One region of the Lysinibacillus sp. Ag94 genome, then DNA from elsewhere that is predicted to be linked to it. Evidence: riboswitches for the same ligand, from Rfam matches in the RefSeq annotation. Region 1 holds a riboswitch; the other holds the start of a gene.
What was found. Region 1 has a riboswitch for cyclic di-GMP ahead of MY533_RS13380 (amidase). Riboswitches for the same ligand answer to the same signal wherever they lie in the genome.
Positions count from the first base shown of each region.

Region 2: linked by a shared signal. The riboswitch ahead of MY533_RS19130 (methyl-accepting chemotaxis protein) and the one ahead of MY533_RS13380 (amidase) in region 1 are both predicted to bind cyclic di-GMP.

Region 1 covers NZ_CP096780.1:2,894,523-2,902,806, reverse strand. Annotated here, with positions in the region: gene MY533_RS13390 (M20/M25/M40 family metallo-hydrolase) at 1-740, shown strand, start outside; gene MY533_RS13385 (chemotaxis protein CheW) at 766-1,254, shown strand; cyclic di-GMP riboswitch class I at 1,573-1,661, shown strand; gene MY533_RS13380 (amidase) at 1,705-2,592, shown strand; gene nspC (carboxynorspermidine decarboxylase) at 2,636-3,775, opposite strand; gene MY533_RS13370 (saccharopine dehydrogenase family protein) at 3,772-5,001, opposite strand; gene MY533_RS13365 (hypothetical protein) at 5,273-5,479, opposite strand; gene MY533_RS13360 (tetratricopeptide repeat protein) at 6,192-6,932, shown strand; gene MY533_RS13355 (LysE family transporter) at 7,153-7,785, shown strand; gene MY533_RS13350 (Cj0069 family protein) at 7,857-8,284, opposite strand, start outside.
Region 2 covers NZ_CP096780.1:4,052,160-4,060,443, forward strand. Annotated here, with positions in the region: gene MY533_RS19120 (sodium:solute symporter family protein) at 1-200, opposite strand, end outside; gene MY533_RS19125 (SDR family NAD(P)-dependent oxidoreductase) at 225-977, opposite strand; gene MY533_RS19130 (methyl-accepting chemotaxis protein) at 977-2,719, opposite strand; cyclic di-GMP riboswitch class I at 2,828-2,913, opposite strand; gene MY533_RS19135 (hypothetical protein) at 3,127-3,321, opposite strand; gene MY533_RS19140 (YehS family protein) at 3,584-4,078, opposite strand; gene MY533_RS19145 (alpha/beta-type small acid-soluble spore protein) at 4,284-4,481, shown strand; gene MY533_RS19150 (transposase) at 4,773-5,159, shown strand; gene MY533_RS19155 (MFS transporter) at 5,403-6,617, opposite strand; gene MY533_RS19160 (response regulator) at 6,933-7,070, opposite strand; gene MY533_RS19165 (GNAT family N-acetyltransferase) at 7,235-8,158, shown strand; gene MY533_RS19170 (tRNA dihydrouridine synthase) at 8,197-8,284, opposite strand, start outside.

The DNA.
Region 1 (8,284 bases):
AACATGGTGATATTGAATTTATTATTACAGCTGGCGAGGAAAGTGGGCTCGTTGGCGCTAAAGAGTTAGATCCATCTAAAATTAAAGCGAAATACGGCTTTGCTGTAGACAGTGATGGCAAAGTAGGAGGCATTGTAACAGCGGCTCCATTCCAAGCAAAAATTGCTGTTAAAATAATTGGGAAAACAGCACACGCTGGTGTCGCGCCAGAAAAAGGAGTGTCTGCGATTACGGTTGCTTCCAAATGTATTGCACAAATGAAGCTAGGTCGATTAGATGAAGAAACAACAGCTAATATTGGTCGCTTTGAGGGTGGTCAGGCAACAAATATTGTCTGTGACGAAGTAACGATTCTTGCGGAGGCTCGTTCGATCGACAAAGCGAAGCTAGATGCCCAAACGAAGCATATGCAGGAGACGTTCGAGCAAGTAGCTGCTTCCTTAGGTGCGAAGGCTGAAGTTGAAGTGAAGCTAATGTATCCTGGATTCCGTGTAACAGAATCAGATAAAGTTGTGCAAGTGGCAATGGCAGCTGTACAAAACATCGATCGTACACCAAAGCTTGGTATTTCAGGCGGAGGTTCGGATGCTAATGTTATTGCGGGCTTCGGCATCCCTACAGTAAATCTTTCTGTTGGATACGAGGACATTCATACAACAAATGAAAAAATCCCAGTCGAAGAATTAGAAAAATTAGCAGATTTACTTGTTGAAATTATTAAAGAGTCTGCGAAAAAATAACTACAAAAATCGAGGATGTGACCGCATGGAAAGTGTAAAGGCAGTAGTTTTTGCTTGTGGTACAGAGGAATACGCAGTACCCGTGGAACAAGCGATTTCGATTGAAAAGTTAGAGCAAGTAACACCGATTCCTCACTTGCCTAATTATCTTCTAGGCTTCACAAGAATTCGTGGCGAGCTTGTCCCTGTGCTTGATTTTGAACGTATTCTTTATAATCGTTCTTCTAATGCTGCAACAGCACGAATTATAGTATTGAACACGGATGTTGTGAATTATGGATTACTTGTAACAGAAGCTCGTGAAATTCTTGATTTTGATGAGTCGGTATTAAAGCAAATGGGACTTGTTAATTATTCAAAAACACGCTATTTTACAGCTGTGGCTAATCTTGAAAATCGTATGATCACCTACGTTGACCCGAAGGTACTTGTGAATTCATTAGAAGGTATACGTGAAATAATAGATTATTTACACAAAATGCTTGAAAATGAAAAAGAAAACGTAGAGGCATAAGTTTTTGTATGATTAATATTTCATAGTTAATATTGGGGACAGAATTACATATATGTGATTCTGTCTTTCTTTTTAAGTAGCTTACCTCTGCCGAAGCTTAAGACTTATCACCAAAACGTGTCGTTGATTTTCGTTCCGACTAGCTCTTCTATCCACGATTTTTCAATCGCTACAAGTTAGTAACATATATTACTTATTTCTAATTATAGTAAAAATAACCTGTGTTCATATGTACATATTTGAAAGTTATCAATAAAATTATGCGATTTACCTACTGACATATCCATACTAACATCGTATTATGTATGGTAAGAAAACTACTGTAAAAGGCAAACTTCACCGAAAGGGAAGGACGCAAAGCCATGAGTCTAAACACTATTTTAGTGCATGATTGTCAGGTTGCCAGGTTCTGTTCTATGAGCCTCGGCCAATAGAATGGAGATGTAATATATGGGAAGTCATTCACTATCAAAAGCAATCATTGTTTTTATAGTAGCAATTGTAAGTACGCTAGGATTAACAATGGGAAAGGTAGACGCTATGGCCATGCAGGATAGGGCTACTTGGTTATGGGACACGACAAAGATTGTTGAAGATGAATCAGGGGTACTTTTATTTTTAGAAAGCAAACAAGTTAATAAATTATATTTACAAATTAATAGTGATATAGCAAGTAATTATTACAAAAGTTTTATCGATAAAGCTACGGCAAAAGGGATAAAAGTATATGCGTTAGATGGTTCTGCAAGTTGGGTTTCAACAGAGGGCTATAAAATGCAGGATCAGCTATTTGATTGGTTACAAACATATAATGAAAATGCAGCAGCAACAGAGCGATTTTCTGGCGTTCATCTTGATGTAGAGCCCTATTTAAATAGTGGCTGGAGCTCGAATCAAGCGAAAACGATTGAATCCTATCAAGCGCTTGTTACTAGAGCGAAAGGGGATACCGATCGATTACTATTGCCATTGGAAGTTGATATGCCATTTTGGTTTGATGAAATTACTTACAAAAACCAATTCGGTAAAGGTTTATTAGCTGACTGGGTAATTGACCAAGTGGAAAGTGTTTCAATAATGGCTTATCGAGATGCTGCTATAGACATTATTAATATCGTTGAATATGAAATTAATTATGCAAAAAAAGTAAAAAAGTCAATTGTTATTGGTGTGGAAACAGGAGCCACTGATGAAGGGAATAATATTACCTTCTATGATGATGGAGAAGCCTATATGAACAAACAGTTAGCACAAGTTCAACAACATTATGCCAATAAAAAAAGTTATAATGGTTTTGCCATTCATCATGTTGATAGTTGGATGAATATGCAGCCGTAAAAAAATCCTCTCCAGCATTAAGTTGGAGAGGATTTTCTTTGCCTTATGAAAGGCGGCCGCTATAGTCTTCGAAATTAAATTCACGAATGACTTTAATGCCTTCTTCATCGTTATAAGAAACGATTGATGGAAGATTTACGCCATTAAACATATGATTTTTTACCATTGAGTAATGTGCCATATCTGTAAATACTAGACGATCGCCTGGTTGTAAAGGCTGTTCAAATGAATAATCACCAATTACATCACCAGCTAGACAAGTAAGCCCGCCTAGACGATATGTGTAAGCTAGCTCATTTGGTTGACCAGAGCCAATAATCATTGGGCGGTATGGCATTTCTAGAACATCTGGCATATGGCAAGTTGCCGAGGTATCTAAAATTGCTAGGTCCATACCGTTTTTCTGTACATCGAGAACAGTTGCTACTAAATAGCCTGTATTAAGTGCAACAGCTTCACCTGGCTCTAAATAGACGAGAAGGTTATACTTGTCTTGAATGTAATTAATGATATTCACAAGCTTTTCAACATCATAATCCTCACGAGTGATATGGTGACCTCCACCAAAGTTTAACCATTTCATTTGATGTAAAACATCACCGAATTTTTCTTCGACAACTTGTATAATACGCTCTAACGTATCTGAGTTTTGCTCACACATTGCATGGAAGTGTAAGCCATCGATACCGTCAAGCTGTGACTTGTCGAAGTTGGCTAATGTTGTGCCAAGACGAGAATTTGTGTAGCAAGGGTCGTAAAGTGCTGTTTCAATTTCAGAGTACTCAGGATTGATACGAATACCGCATTCAATTGTTTTACTAGCAGACTTTACTTTGTCCTTATATTGATTCCATTGGTTAAATGAATTAAACACAATATGATCAACATAGCCAAGAAGCTCGTCCATTTCATGTTCGACGTAAGCTGGTGCATAGACATGAACTTCTTTGCCCATTTTTTCATAGCCGAGTCGAGCTTCAAATAATGAGCTAGACGTAATACCTGCTAAATATTCACCTACTAATGGGAACGTGGAATGCATTGAAAACCCTTTTAAGGCAAGTAAAATGCGGCAACCTGTGCGATCTTGAATTGATTTTAAAAGTTCTAGATTTTTTGTTAATAATCGTTCATCTACTACGTAAGAAGGAGATGGAACCTTTGAGAAATCAATTGGCTTCATCGACTTAATTCCTTTGCATCTAACTCTAGGTCAAGTAATTCTGGATTATGGCTTTCTTGCCATGGTAGACCCCATTTATTTAGTGCATCCATGAATGGATCTGGATTGAAATCTTCGACATTCCAAACGCCAGGTTTACGCCATTGACCGTTCATCACAAGCATTGCACCAATCATTGCTGGTACACCTGTTGTGTAGGAAATTGCCTGTGAACCAACCTCGTTATAGCATTCCTCATGGTCACACACATTGTAGACATAATATGTTTTTTCTTTACCATCTTTTAGACCGCGAATGATACAACCGATATTCGTTTTTCCTTTTGTACGTGGTCCAAGTGATGCTGGATCAGGTAGTACAGCTTTCAGGAAGTGAATTGGTTGAATCATTTGTCCTTCAAATTCAATAGGCTCAATAGAAGTCATACCAACATTCTCTAATACTTTTAAATGTGTTAAGTATTTTTCAGAGAATGTCATCCAGAAGCGGATTTGCTTTAAGCCTTTAATATTTTTAGCAAGTGACTCTAGTTCTTCATGGTATAAAAGGTAAATATCTTTTGGTCCGATTTCTGGTAAGTTATAAACCTCTTTTTTCTCAAGTGGTGCAGTTTCAATCCACTCGCCTTCTTTCCAGTAACGACCATTCGCAGTAATTTCACGAATGTTGATTTCTGGGTTGAAGTTTGTAGCGAAATGGTAACCGTGGTCACCGGCATTTGCATCCACAATATCTATGTAGTGGATTTCATCAAATTCATGTTTTTGTGCATGAGCTGTAAAAACGCCCGTTACACCTGGATCAAAACCGCTACCAAGTAAAGCAGTTAAACCAGCTTTTTCGAACTTCTCTTTATAAGCCCATTGCCATTTATATTCAAATTTTGCCGTTTCAGGTGGCTCGTAGTTTGCAGTATCCACATAGTGTACACCTGTCGCTAAGCAAGCATCCATAATCGTTAAGTCTTGATAAGGTAGTGCTACATTAATAACAACTTCTGGTCCGAAGGCTTTAATTAGCTCAATAACCTCTTCCGTATTGTCTGCGTCTACCTGTGCGGTATGAATCTTTGTTTTTCCGCCATCTAGTTTTTCTTTTAGAGCGTCACATTTTGAAACAGTTCTACTTGCGATACAAATCTCCTCAAACACGTCCGAATTTTGAACACACTTGTGTACCACAACGCTGGCTACTCCGCCAGCTCCTATAATCAATGCTTTACCCAATTGTCTACCCCCAAATTCATATAAGTATTGTCAAACAAGCTGATTATACAGAAAATTGAATTACTACTCAATCATTCTTTTTAAATTTTCTACAAAATTTTTTATTTTTCAACAATAATGTAACGTATTCAGAGGGGAATGCCACGAAAAAAATGCATTTCGTGAAAAAAATTCCCTTAACTCTGATGTAGAAAAGGGAAAATCATATTTTGTTCAATGGCAGCGTTTGGGGAAATCTGAGGGGACTTCAAGTAGTCTAAAACCACCCGAGTTATTTAAAAAAACGATTCGATATTTGTTGTTTTTCATCCCCCCATAAATAAAAAAAGATCAGTAGTAAAGTGCTTAAAAACCCCATCACAAGGGCATATGTGCTGATGGCCACATCTACTTGACTTTGCATAGCGTAAATGAAAATAGCTCCTAGTGTTAACAAATTTCCAATAATAAGCGATACAAAATGAAATCGTTTATTCATAGCACAAGCCCTCCAATATACATGTTTTTCCAAAAAAAATCACTTCAATTATCTCACAATTCAGAACTTTATCCAATGCTTTTTTTATCTGGGGATTGACTAAGAGTCGGAAAAGCATGAGTTAGCTGCGGAAAGGCAAGAGTTAGCGTGGGAAATCCAAGTCTTAGCGTCGAAAAGCATGTCCAAGTGTCAAGTCCTTAATATTGTGTAAAATTTTATACAAAGTTTTTCAACCCTGATTTAAGTTTTCCTAAATTTCACATCTTGCGTTGGAATTCGCCGCTAAACCATAAAGTTTCGCTGCCTAACAAGCTTTTTCGCGATTCTATCAGCGATGTTCGTGGTTCTATCAGCGATGTTTGCGGTTCTATCAGCGATGTTCGTGGTTCTATCAGGGATGTTTGCGGTTCTATCAGCGATGTTTGTGGTTCTATAGGCGATGTTCGCGATTCAAACAGTGGAAGGTATGACTAAGCGTCGGAAAGTATCCCTAAGCGGCAAAATGCATGACAAAGCGGCGAAACCCCGTGCAGAGCAACGCGAGTATCGGACGCCCCCGAGAACGAACATAGTCGAAACGGAAATTAACCTTTATAATCAACATTAAATTAAAAGAATTATAGAAAAATTTTTTCTATTTCGTTTGTTTTAGATTTAAAGATGGTAAAATACCTATATTACTTTTCTTTTGGTGAAGGTGAGGATTTTAATAGTGATTAAACAGTTTGATGAGCAAGTCCAACAGATAAATGAATTATTTTTAAATGGTCATGTGAAAGAGAGCTATCAATTAGCCAAAGCAATGTTAGCTAATAATGCGTTTACAGAACATGAATCATTTCCAACAATTCAACAGCATGTCGCATTGCTGGAAGCGAACGGTTATGCAAATATGCCTATTCCTTCCGCTGAAAAAGTGAAGCAAAGTGTTGAACGAGCAGATGGCTCCTACCCAGAGCGTGATGTCCTCGCTGCCTATATTGGAAGTGAGGATGAACAGCAATTCGGTAAAGTAGTAGATGAATTATTAGCTGGATCGGTCGAGGCACAAGCGAATGCTTACTATACAATGGCTGAATATTTTGCTCTTGCGAAGGAGCATGATAAAGCACTTGTACAATATGCGGAAGCGATAAAACTACAGCCAAATAAAGCTCTATATTGGGGAGCGTTCGCACAGTTTTTGAGTCGAAATGAAGGCAGTCCGTATTTGGCACTACGTCTTATTGAAGAAGCTATTCAGTTAGATGGCATGAATCCTCGCTGGTATTATATTCAAGGAAATATTTTTTTACAGCTAGTCGCAAGTACAAAAAATTTAAGCTATTTACCTGCTCTAGAAGAAGCATGGGACAGGGCTAAAAAGCGTTGCTCTGCCAAGCAAGTGGGTTTGAAGGTGGACATTGCGAAAGCTAATGACGTGCTAGCGCAATGGAAAAAGCAAATGTTGTAATCATGTTTTTAGTAGAAAAAAGCTCAGATAAGACTAAAAAAACTTAAATAGCAAATAAGAATAGGTGTCCCAATAATATCATACAAATAAATTAGTAAAGCATCAGCATATAAAAAATGAATATTTATTAGCAAAAATGACCTTTTGTGTATTTTTATGCTATAATACAAGTATAAACGGACGTATGAAACCTATTTTATTACATGAAAGAAGTGTTTAGTTGAGTCTATATGTAGCGTATGTATTGGTAGGACTTGCGATTGCCATGCCTGTTGGGGCTATTACAGTAGAAATGACAAAGCAAGGACTAAAAAATGGCTTTATGCATGGTTGGGCTGTCGGTCTTGGTGGTATGACAATTGATTTTGTATTAGTTTTTGCATTGTATATGGGATTGGCTTCCATTTTAGCAATGCCTATCATTCAAATTCCTATGTGGATTATAGGAGCGGGCTTTTTATTCCTTTTAGGGCTGGACTCTATAAAAAATGCTGATCATGATATTACGCTTGCAGGAGAGAAAGTGACAAAATCATTTTTTACTTCTTATCGCAATGGTTTACTAGTTGCAATTTCACCTGGAAATTTAGTATTCTGGGTAAATGTTTTCGGTGTTGTACTAGCTAAATCATATGGGCAAGGACAGTCAGCAAACTTTTTAGTGATTGCGGCAGGGGTCTTAAGTGGCATATTGTTGCATGATATTGGCTTGATGACCATTGTTTCAGTTACCCGTAAAGCGATGAGTCGTAAGGTCATTAAGTCGCTCACGATGGTTGCAGGCGTTTTATTAATAGGCTTTGCCGGGTATTTTATTTATGAATTTATACAAGCTATTAAGAGTTATATATGAAAAGTGCGATCCAATACGATCGCACTTTTTCAATTATCCGTATTGCCCGTCAGTAAAAGATGATAGTCTCACTATGCTGAAATCTCGGTATTTTCATGGATACAAACTAAAATTTCTTCTGCTACTTGATGTGCTAAAGAAAGCTCAGAAGTGAAGCCTACACATGAACAATTCATTTCCCCTAAAATATAGCAATCTTCGCCAGCTTCGTTTGTATCAAGCATGAAATCGGCAGTCCATATAAGTGGTAAAGCATAATTGCCCAGTAAACTAGTTACGTGTGGTAGCTGAGTTAAAAAGTTTTGGACAAGCTCTTCCCAATCCTCTGGTGCATCATAGCGATATTGCGCACCCGAGAACAGTGTCGCACTAAATGCGTCCGCGGAATTTGCCGGTTTTTTATGTACTACGTTAATTGGTTTATTTCGTAACATAAATAAGCGGATTTCGCCCTCAGTAATACGAGGAAGAAAGCGCATATCAATGAGCATGCCATTTG
Region 2 (8,284 bases), 1.2 Mb from region 1:
CTTGTATAACCAGAGCCTACTGCTGCAAAGAAGAATGGGGCTGCTAATAAGGCAGCCACTAGACTTCCTGTGACAACAGATAAAGGCATGCTCCACCCAGCAACAATTAAATCCTCCGCAGTATTAACTCGTTTGTATCCTTTATATCCAATGTAATAAATAAAAATTAAGTATAAGCTAAAGATCATTATATTTAACATAGTATTGCTCCTCAGTTTTTCACATTAACCGTTCATAACGACTCCGCCATTTGGTGTTAATACTTGACCCGTATAGAAATTCGCATTTTCTGAAGCTAAAAATAATACGGTCTTTGCGATTTCTTCTGGTTGAGCCAATCGTTTTAACGGATATTTAGCAGACTCTTCCTCTATATAATTCTCTCCAAATTCCTTCAGAATGTCTGTAAATGTACCACTAGGAGCTACTGCATTGACTAGTATCGAAGGTGCTAACTCTCGTGCCAAAGCCTTCGTAAATGCATTAATACCACCCTTTGCAGCAGAATAATGCGTAAATTCCTCACAACCTAAACTACCAATATCTGAAGAAATATTAATCATTTTTCCGTTGTTTCGTTCTTTCATTCTTTTTGCTGCTTCTCGACAATTGTAGAAACAACCATATAGATGAACTTTGATCATTTTATCCCACTGCTCATCTGTTAAATCCGTAATGCTTGAAGCCTGCGCGAACCCAGCATTATTGACAAGAACATCAATTTCGCCTAACTGTTTGTCCATATATTGATACATAGCTTGAACTTGTTGAGAATTCGATACATCTGCTTTATATTTTATAGCCTGTACACCAAACTTTTCTGCTTGCGCACGAACCTCCTCTGCTTCATTTTCATCACCAATATAATTGATACATATATTGGCCCCATGCTCGGCAAAGCCCAAAGCAATGGCTTTACCGATTCCTTTACTTGAACCCGTAATTAGTACATTTTTTCCTTTAAAATTAATGTCCATTATTGATCATTCTCCAATTTGAATTTTGCTACAAGTACCTGCAATTCTTCTGCTGTTTTTCCTAATGAAGAAGATGCTTCTTTCACCTCTTGCATGGTCGTCAATTGCTCTTGCGTTGCACTTGACACATTCGCCGAGAATTCAGAAGACTGCTCCGCAGATTGCTTAATATTATTGACAGATGCTGCTACTTCCTCCGAAGAAGCTGAAATTTGTTGAGATGCAGCTGAAATTTCGCGTATCTGACTAGCAACTTCTTCTGATGAAGTGAGAATTTCTTTAAAGATTTCCCCTACTTCGTTTGTAAACTCCATACCAGCCTTTACATCTTCTTTCCCTTTTTCCATAACAGTGATCGAGGCATTTGAATCAGCTTGTATTGTACTAATTAAATTGTATATTTCCGTTGCAGACTGTGATGATTGTTCCGCTAATCGTCTAACCTCATCAGCGACAACCGCGAAGCCTTTGCCATGCTCTCCTGCTCTAGCAGCTTCGATTGCCGCATTCAAAGCTAGTAAATTTGTTTGATCGGCTATGGCTGTAATAAGATTTACGATATCACTAATTTTTTTCGTATTGATATGTAATCCATTTATTGTTGTACCGATTTGTTCAACAGAATCATTAATCAACTCCATTTGTGCAATGACCTGCTGAACAACTTGATTTCCACGTTCTGAAGCTTGAGAAGCAGCAATAGATGATTCGGCTGCCGTATTAGCAGAGTCAGCAATTTGCTGGATGCCTGTCGCTGTTTCCTCCATAGCAGCAGCCGTTTCCTCAGTCATAACCATTGAAGCCTCAGCGTTTTGCGTGATTTGTCCCATGTCTTGGGCAATAATTGTTGAGCTGTTATATGTTTCTGCTGCATTAATAGTTAGCTGATTAGCAGCTGAAGAAACGTTGTCAGATGTATTTCTAATATTTAAAATAATATGTTGTAAATTGGAAACCATCGTTTGAATAGATTTAGATAAATTTCCGATTTCGTCCTTCGTTATTTCTAAATCTACATTTATCAATTGTCCATTCGCTACTTGATTTGCAGCGTTCACTACTTTCTTAAGTGGTTTTAATAGACGATCAATAATTATGTAGAGTAAAACTAATAGAAGTAAAATTCCAATAACAGCTAGAACGATTTGTTTTATGACACTTGTTTTAATGATCGTATTTATGTAGTCCGCAGAATAATCAATACCTAATAAAGCAATGAGCTTGCCATTGTCATCATTAATAGGGGTAAACACAGTTCGCCATGAACCATAAGGATCTTCGAAAATATCAGTTACAGCAGTGCTATTATTTTTAATTGCCAATTTAGCCGTTTTTACATGTTCATCTGCTAAATCAGTAAAGATTTCACCCGCTTCATAGACCTCGTTCAAATTAGATGTATAGCCGATCGGGTTAACGCCATCTGCGTCCTTCACATCCCAAATATAGCTCCAACTCATAATACCTTGTTCTTCTTGAATCTTATCGAGTTGCTTTTGAATTTTTTTAAATTTAGCATTCGTCTCTCCCTTTTCAGTCAATAAATCTTTAACATCATTCCTATCAAGATTCATAGCTGTCAATAAACCAACACTTTTCAACTCTTGCTCTAAATCAACAGACATTCGATTGTTTAATTCTCTAATACTTTGTGTAGTAATAATAGCAATTAGAAGCAAAACAATAATAGAAACCGTTAGTAAAAGTTTGCTTTTTAATGAAACATTTTTAAACAACTTCATGATTATTACTTCCTCCTTGATCGTATTTTGGGCAAAAAAAATAACCTATTTCAAAAGAAATAGGCATCAAAGAATATGACTAGCTATAGATGTACTTAACTAGTACTCCTTTGCAGCTCAGCCATCATAGTATTCATTACCTTAGACCTGTAGCTTTGCGTCTCTACCTTTCAGCAGATTTGCCCATCTTTTTCCTCCTCAAATTAACACAATGGGTAAAAGTAGTCAATGTAACTAGATAAAAAAACACATAATATTTACTATTTTACCAATTCAATAAAATGAATAATATTACACAATTTTCTCGGCACATCCACAATTCTCTTCAGGGAAATAAAAAACAGCTACAACGCAAAATTGTAGCTGCTACTATAATTTTTAAATAATCAATTACCCCTAAATGATTATTATTTTAGTGTCATGTATAAAACCGACGGTATAAATGCTAAAGCAAACATGCAGGAATACCACATAGATGTACGGCGTAATGAAAAACGAACTTGTTTCTTTTCTGCATAAAAAATGTCTAACATTACTGAAGCAACAACAAGCGGAATCGTAACACATGCGAAAGCAACTAATAAAATGTTTAATCCAAACATAAAAGCACCCCTCTGTTCGTGAACATTTATTTTTCCTCTTTGTGACAACTTTATGTATTTTTAGTGTACACAATTCCGTCACAAATTGTCAATTGTATTTAACTAAGAAAAACGCGATTTTTGCAGAATATTTTTATCACAACGAGTTTTTTACGTAATTTTTTCACAAAAAAACAACTGCAAAATGGCAGTTGCTTTGTTAATCATTAACCTATAGTTTTTCTTCAAAATTCACACTTGACAATCCACAGTGAATGTTATTTTAATTTCTATACTTATCTGTCAGCCCTCTTAAAAAATTTCTCACAAAGCGATCGCCACATTCTTTATAGTTACGATGACTTGGATTTCTTAAAATGGCACCTAATTCGCCTTTCGAAACGCTAACGCCTCCATCATATAAAATATCGAGCATCTCCTCACTCGTTAAGGCTAACGCAATCTTTACTTTCTTTAATAGCATATTATTAGGGCTTTCTTTTCCTGAAACAGGTAGTGGTCCTTCTGATTGACCTGGCATAGGCTTTTGCGGACCTCGTTTAAATGTAATAAATCCATTTAAAAAAGCCTCTAACATTTTATTATTACATTTAATGTATTCTTCTGGTGCTTCTTCCTCATCATAAACTTTAATAAGCATGTTCAATACTTCTTCTTTCGTATAGTCCATGCCACCTAGCTGAAAAATTTTTACCATATCTGTATTTTTGATATCTAATGCATATCTTAAACGAATTAAAATATCATTGTTCGTCATTTTAAAAACCTCCATTTTTAACTGTAAAAGCGCTTCTAATAATCCTATCCTAATTGAAGCATTACTTTATTATAGCAGAGACATTCACAATTTTAGTTAGCTTTCCAAAAGTTACTTTACTATAGTATTTAGAATGTGCATTTTATTTTTTAACATGTATGATTAGCTAACTCTCGACCATTCTAATCACAAGGAGGTGAGATAAATGGCTAATCGTAGTTCAAATAAGCTTCTAGTTCCCGGTGTACATGAAGCTGTTAATCAATTGAAATATGAAATCGCACAAGAATTTAATGTACAATTAGGGCCAGAAGCCTCTTCTCGTGCAAACGGTTCAGTCGGGGGAGAAATAACAAAACGCCTCGTAGAAATGGCTGAAAAACGTTCAAAAGGTTTATTATAATAATAAAATTAAAAAAGAACGAATCGCTTTTTTTAAATTGGCATTCGTTCTTTCATGTTTTAGATTGAGTCCGTATAATTGTGTAAAAAGAAAAGGGGTCATTTTCTTTCCTCTTGGTTACAATGTTTTCAACCACGAAAATAAAGTAAAGTGAGGAATATAAAATGACCCAATTACAGTTTAACCTAGACATGGATCTTTTAAAAGATTCGATTATCAATTCTAATATTGATACAGTTGTTAAATCAGCTATAGTTTTAGTATTAAACGAATTTATGGAAAAAGTTAGAAATGGTGATAAACGGTGTTTCAACACGCAAAGTTACTCATATTGTGGAACAACTTTGCGGAGAAAACGTTTCTAAATCCTTTGTGTCTTCACTTACACAAAAGCTAGATCCGATTGTAAATGCTTGGGCCAAGCGTCCATTAAATACAACTTATTATCCTTTTCTCTTTGTAGATGCGATGTATATAAAAGTACGTGAACATCATCGTATAGTCTCTAAGGCTGTTTATATTGCCACAGCTATTACGGAGAACAACAAACGTGAAATACTAGGTTTAAGTGTGGACCACGCTGAAAGTTATGAGAGTTGGAGTCGGTTTTTCCAAAGTCTCAAATCGCGTGGGCAAGGACTTGACTATGTTTTAACTTCTTTAAGCGGGTGTCTTTAAACATCTGTACCCGTCGCACGCTTCCGGTCAAAAACATCCACTGAAAGAATTAAAGCCTCCGGCGGATGTCACGGAATCGGAAAGAAGTTCTTAAAGGATGTCATTGCATCCATGCGATAACGGCTAACTACCTGCATCGTGCTGTTGCTGACACTGCGTTAGTACTACGCTTTCGCGCAAAAACATCTGCAGGCTTAAACAAAAAGCTTATTCCGGACACAATTATACCGAGGCATAAGTGATTTATTTAATTCCAACCGGTTGTAAAGCCTCGCTTGCCCCTTTTTTTAGAGTAAGCATCACGATAAAGGAAATACAATATAAGGCAGCTAAATAGATCATAACGACCGTCATATCATAACTTTGAAGAATATAGCCGACAAAGATTGGTGAAAATCCTCCAATTGCTCTACCGAAGTTAAAAATCGTATTTGTTGCAGTACTTCGAATTTGCACCGGATAGAAGCTACTAATTAAAGCTCCATACCCTGCGAACATGCCATTTGAGAAGAAGCCGACAATCGCACCACCTAATAAAATTGCAACACTTCCTGTGGCATAAGAGTATAAAAACACAGCACATGCAGAGGCAAGTAAAAAGATTCCGAAAGCACGCTTTGCACCATATCGGTCCATAAATCGTCCAAATGTTAGCATCCCAATAATCATGCCAACTGCTGTGCTAATTGTCCAAAGTGCCGAGCTTGAAACGGATAGACCTTGAGATTTTTGCAACATAGATGGCAACCAAATCATTAAGCCATTGTAACCAGCAATTTGAACAGTTGCCATAACGATTAATGAAATTGTCGTCATCGAAGTTCGAGGCGTTTCAAATAGCTGCTCCAACTTACCTTTTTCATGTTGCTTATCGATTTTTTTATTTTTCTGAGCAGCCAGCCACTCCGGTGATTCCTCAAGATTTTTTCGCACAATGAATGCGAAAATGACAGGTAACACTCCCACAAAGAATAAAGCTCTCCATCCTAAAGTAGGAAGAATAACGGCACTTAGTAACGCTGCTAAAATAACTCCATATTGAGCACCTACACTAACATAGGAAGAGGCTCTTCCTTGCTTATTCTTCGGCCAAGCCTCGGCAACAAGTGCCATACCAATACCGTATTCGCCCCCTGCACCAAGACCAGCGATAAATCTATACATATAAATTTGTTCAATATTTGTTGCCAATCCAGTTAAAGCTGTACCAAGCGCAAACAACAAGACGGTATAAGTAAATACTTTTACTCGCCCATACTTATCAGCTAAAACCCCGAAAATAATGCCGCCTAACAGCATACCAATATTCGTTACGGAAGAAATGAGCCCACCCGTTGTGAAATCAATGTTAAATTCCGAAATAATCATTGTCATCGCAAAGGAGATAAACATAATGTCCATCCCTTCCAACGTTAAACCAGCTACTGAAGCTACCACTGTTTTCTTACGATAATCCATCTTTACAATCCTCCAGTTTCTTGTTGATAAAAAGCTCTTTTTGAGGGAATGGATTATACAATTCTTGTCCATTCTCTTTTGAAGCCTCACGGGACTCCATTAAAAGAGGTTGAATGCAAAATAAAAGCCCTCCTGTCACAGAGGACAAAAGGGCATGCCAAATCAAAGATATTATTAGCCTTAAAATATCAAGTAGCCCTTTTCAGCCTCTCTGGACCATATTAAAGGAAATTTATTTCGTTCATTTATATCGTTCTACATTCTATAAGATTATGATTAAAAAAGCAATGCTTTATAGTAGAAAAAATTACCTTCTTAGTTAGATAGGAGGCCATTTTCACCTATATTCAAAAAGTTTTCAGACTGTACAACAGTATACCCATAGCGCTCCAAGTTTTCTTGAGTAAGCGCACTTAATTCAGTATCGTCTTCAATAAGCATAAGTTTGTACATCGTTAATTCTCCTTTTGGGCAATGGGTAGCAGGCTATTTTAGAAAGAGTTATTTAAAGCACCAAAAATATTATTACATATAATACCATTTCATGATATATAATGTATAGATATCGCATAGCAACCTTCTAAACTGCGAAATCCTATACTACGAGGAGGATTATTTTGAGCCAATCATCAACAGAAATTTTCATACGTAATTTCGAACATGAAGACATGCCTTTACTTAGAGAATTGTACCAATCCGTAACAGCAAAAGAAAATGCGACATTTTGGTGGGTCGGAGACGAAGATAATTGGCTTAACGTTTATTGCGCATTTGAAAATGGGAAAATGGTCGCTAAGGGGCAAGTTAGCATCATTAACGTTGTACCCCCCGGTCGTTCAATAGAGAATAACCACTCAATATACGTTAATCTTAAAACCATTTCTGACAGAGAACATGACATTGCTCTGCTCGATAAAGTTTATCAATATCTTTTCACAAGAGCACAACAATTAAAGGAAACTTTGCCTAAAGAATATGGAACAATTCTTTGCGTTGGTAACGACTCAGAAGAAACTGCAAACAATCAGTTTTTTATCCAAAAAGGATACCTCCCCCTGAATAGTTTGTATAGTATGAATCGCGATTTGAATGAACCGATTCCTGAGTTAAAACTTCAAGAGGAGTTCCAATTCTCACACTGGAAGATGGAGACATCTAGCGAGGAAAGAGATTATCTCGATATAGAAGCCGAAATTTGGCCAGACACTCCACTTGGTCTAAATAGGTTATCTGAATACAAGAACAACAAGCTATGGACATCCATGATCATACGTCAAACAGACGTTATAATTGGCGGACTGATGGCATGGCAAGAAGAAGACTATGGTGTAATAGAGGACGTTTTTGTTCGTGAACCATGGAGGAAGCGAGGTATAGCCAAGTATTTACTTACACAGGCTTTAAAATATCTTAAATCTCATCAGTTACAAAATGCTACTCTCATGGTATTAACAACAAATAAGTCAGCTTTATCTCTATACGAATCTGTTGGCTTTTATACGAATAAAGAAGAGATAAGATACTTTACAAAACTGAATTAGGCAACAAAAAAGAGGGGTTCTTTTCCCCTCTTTTTTATCTACCGTTCATCATCATCAACATTTGATTCAAAGTTATCAAGCAATGCACGCACTTCATCTGTTGATTTCGTGTTCATCAATTGATTT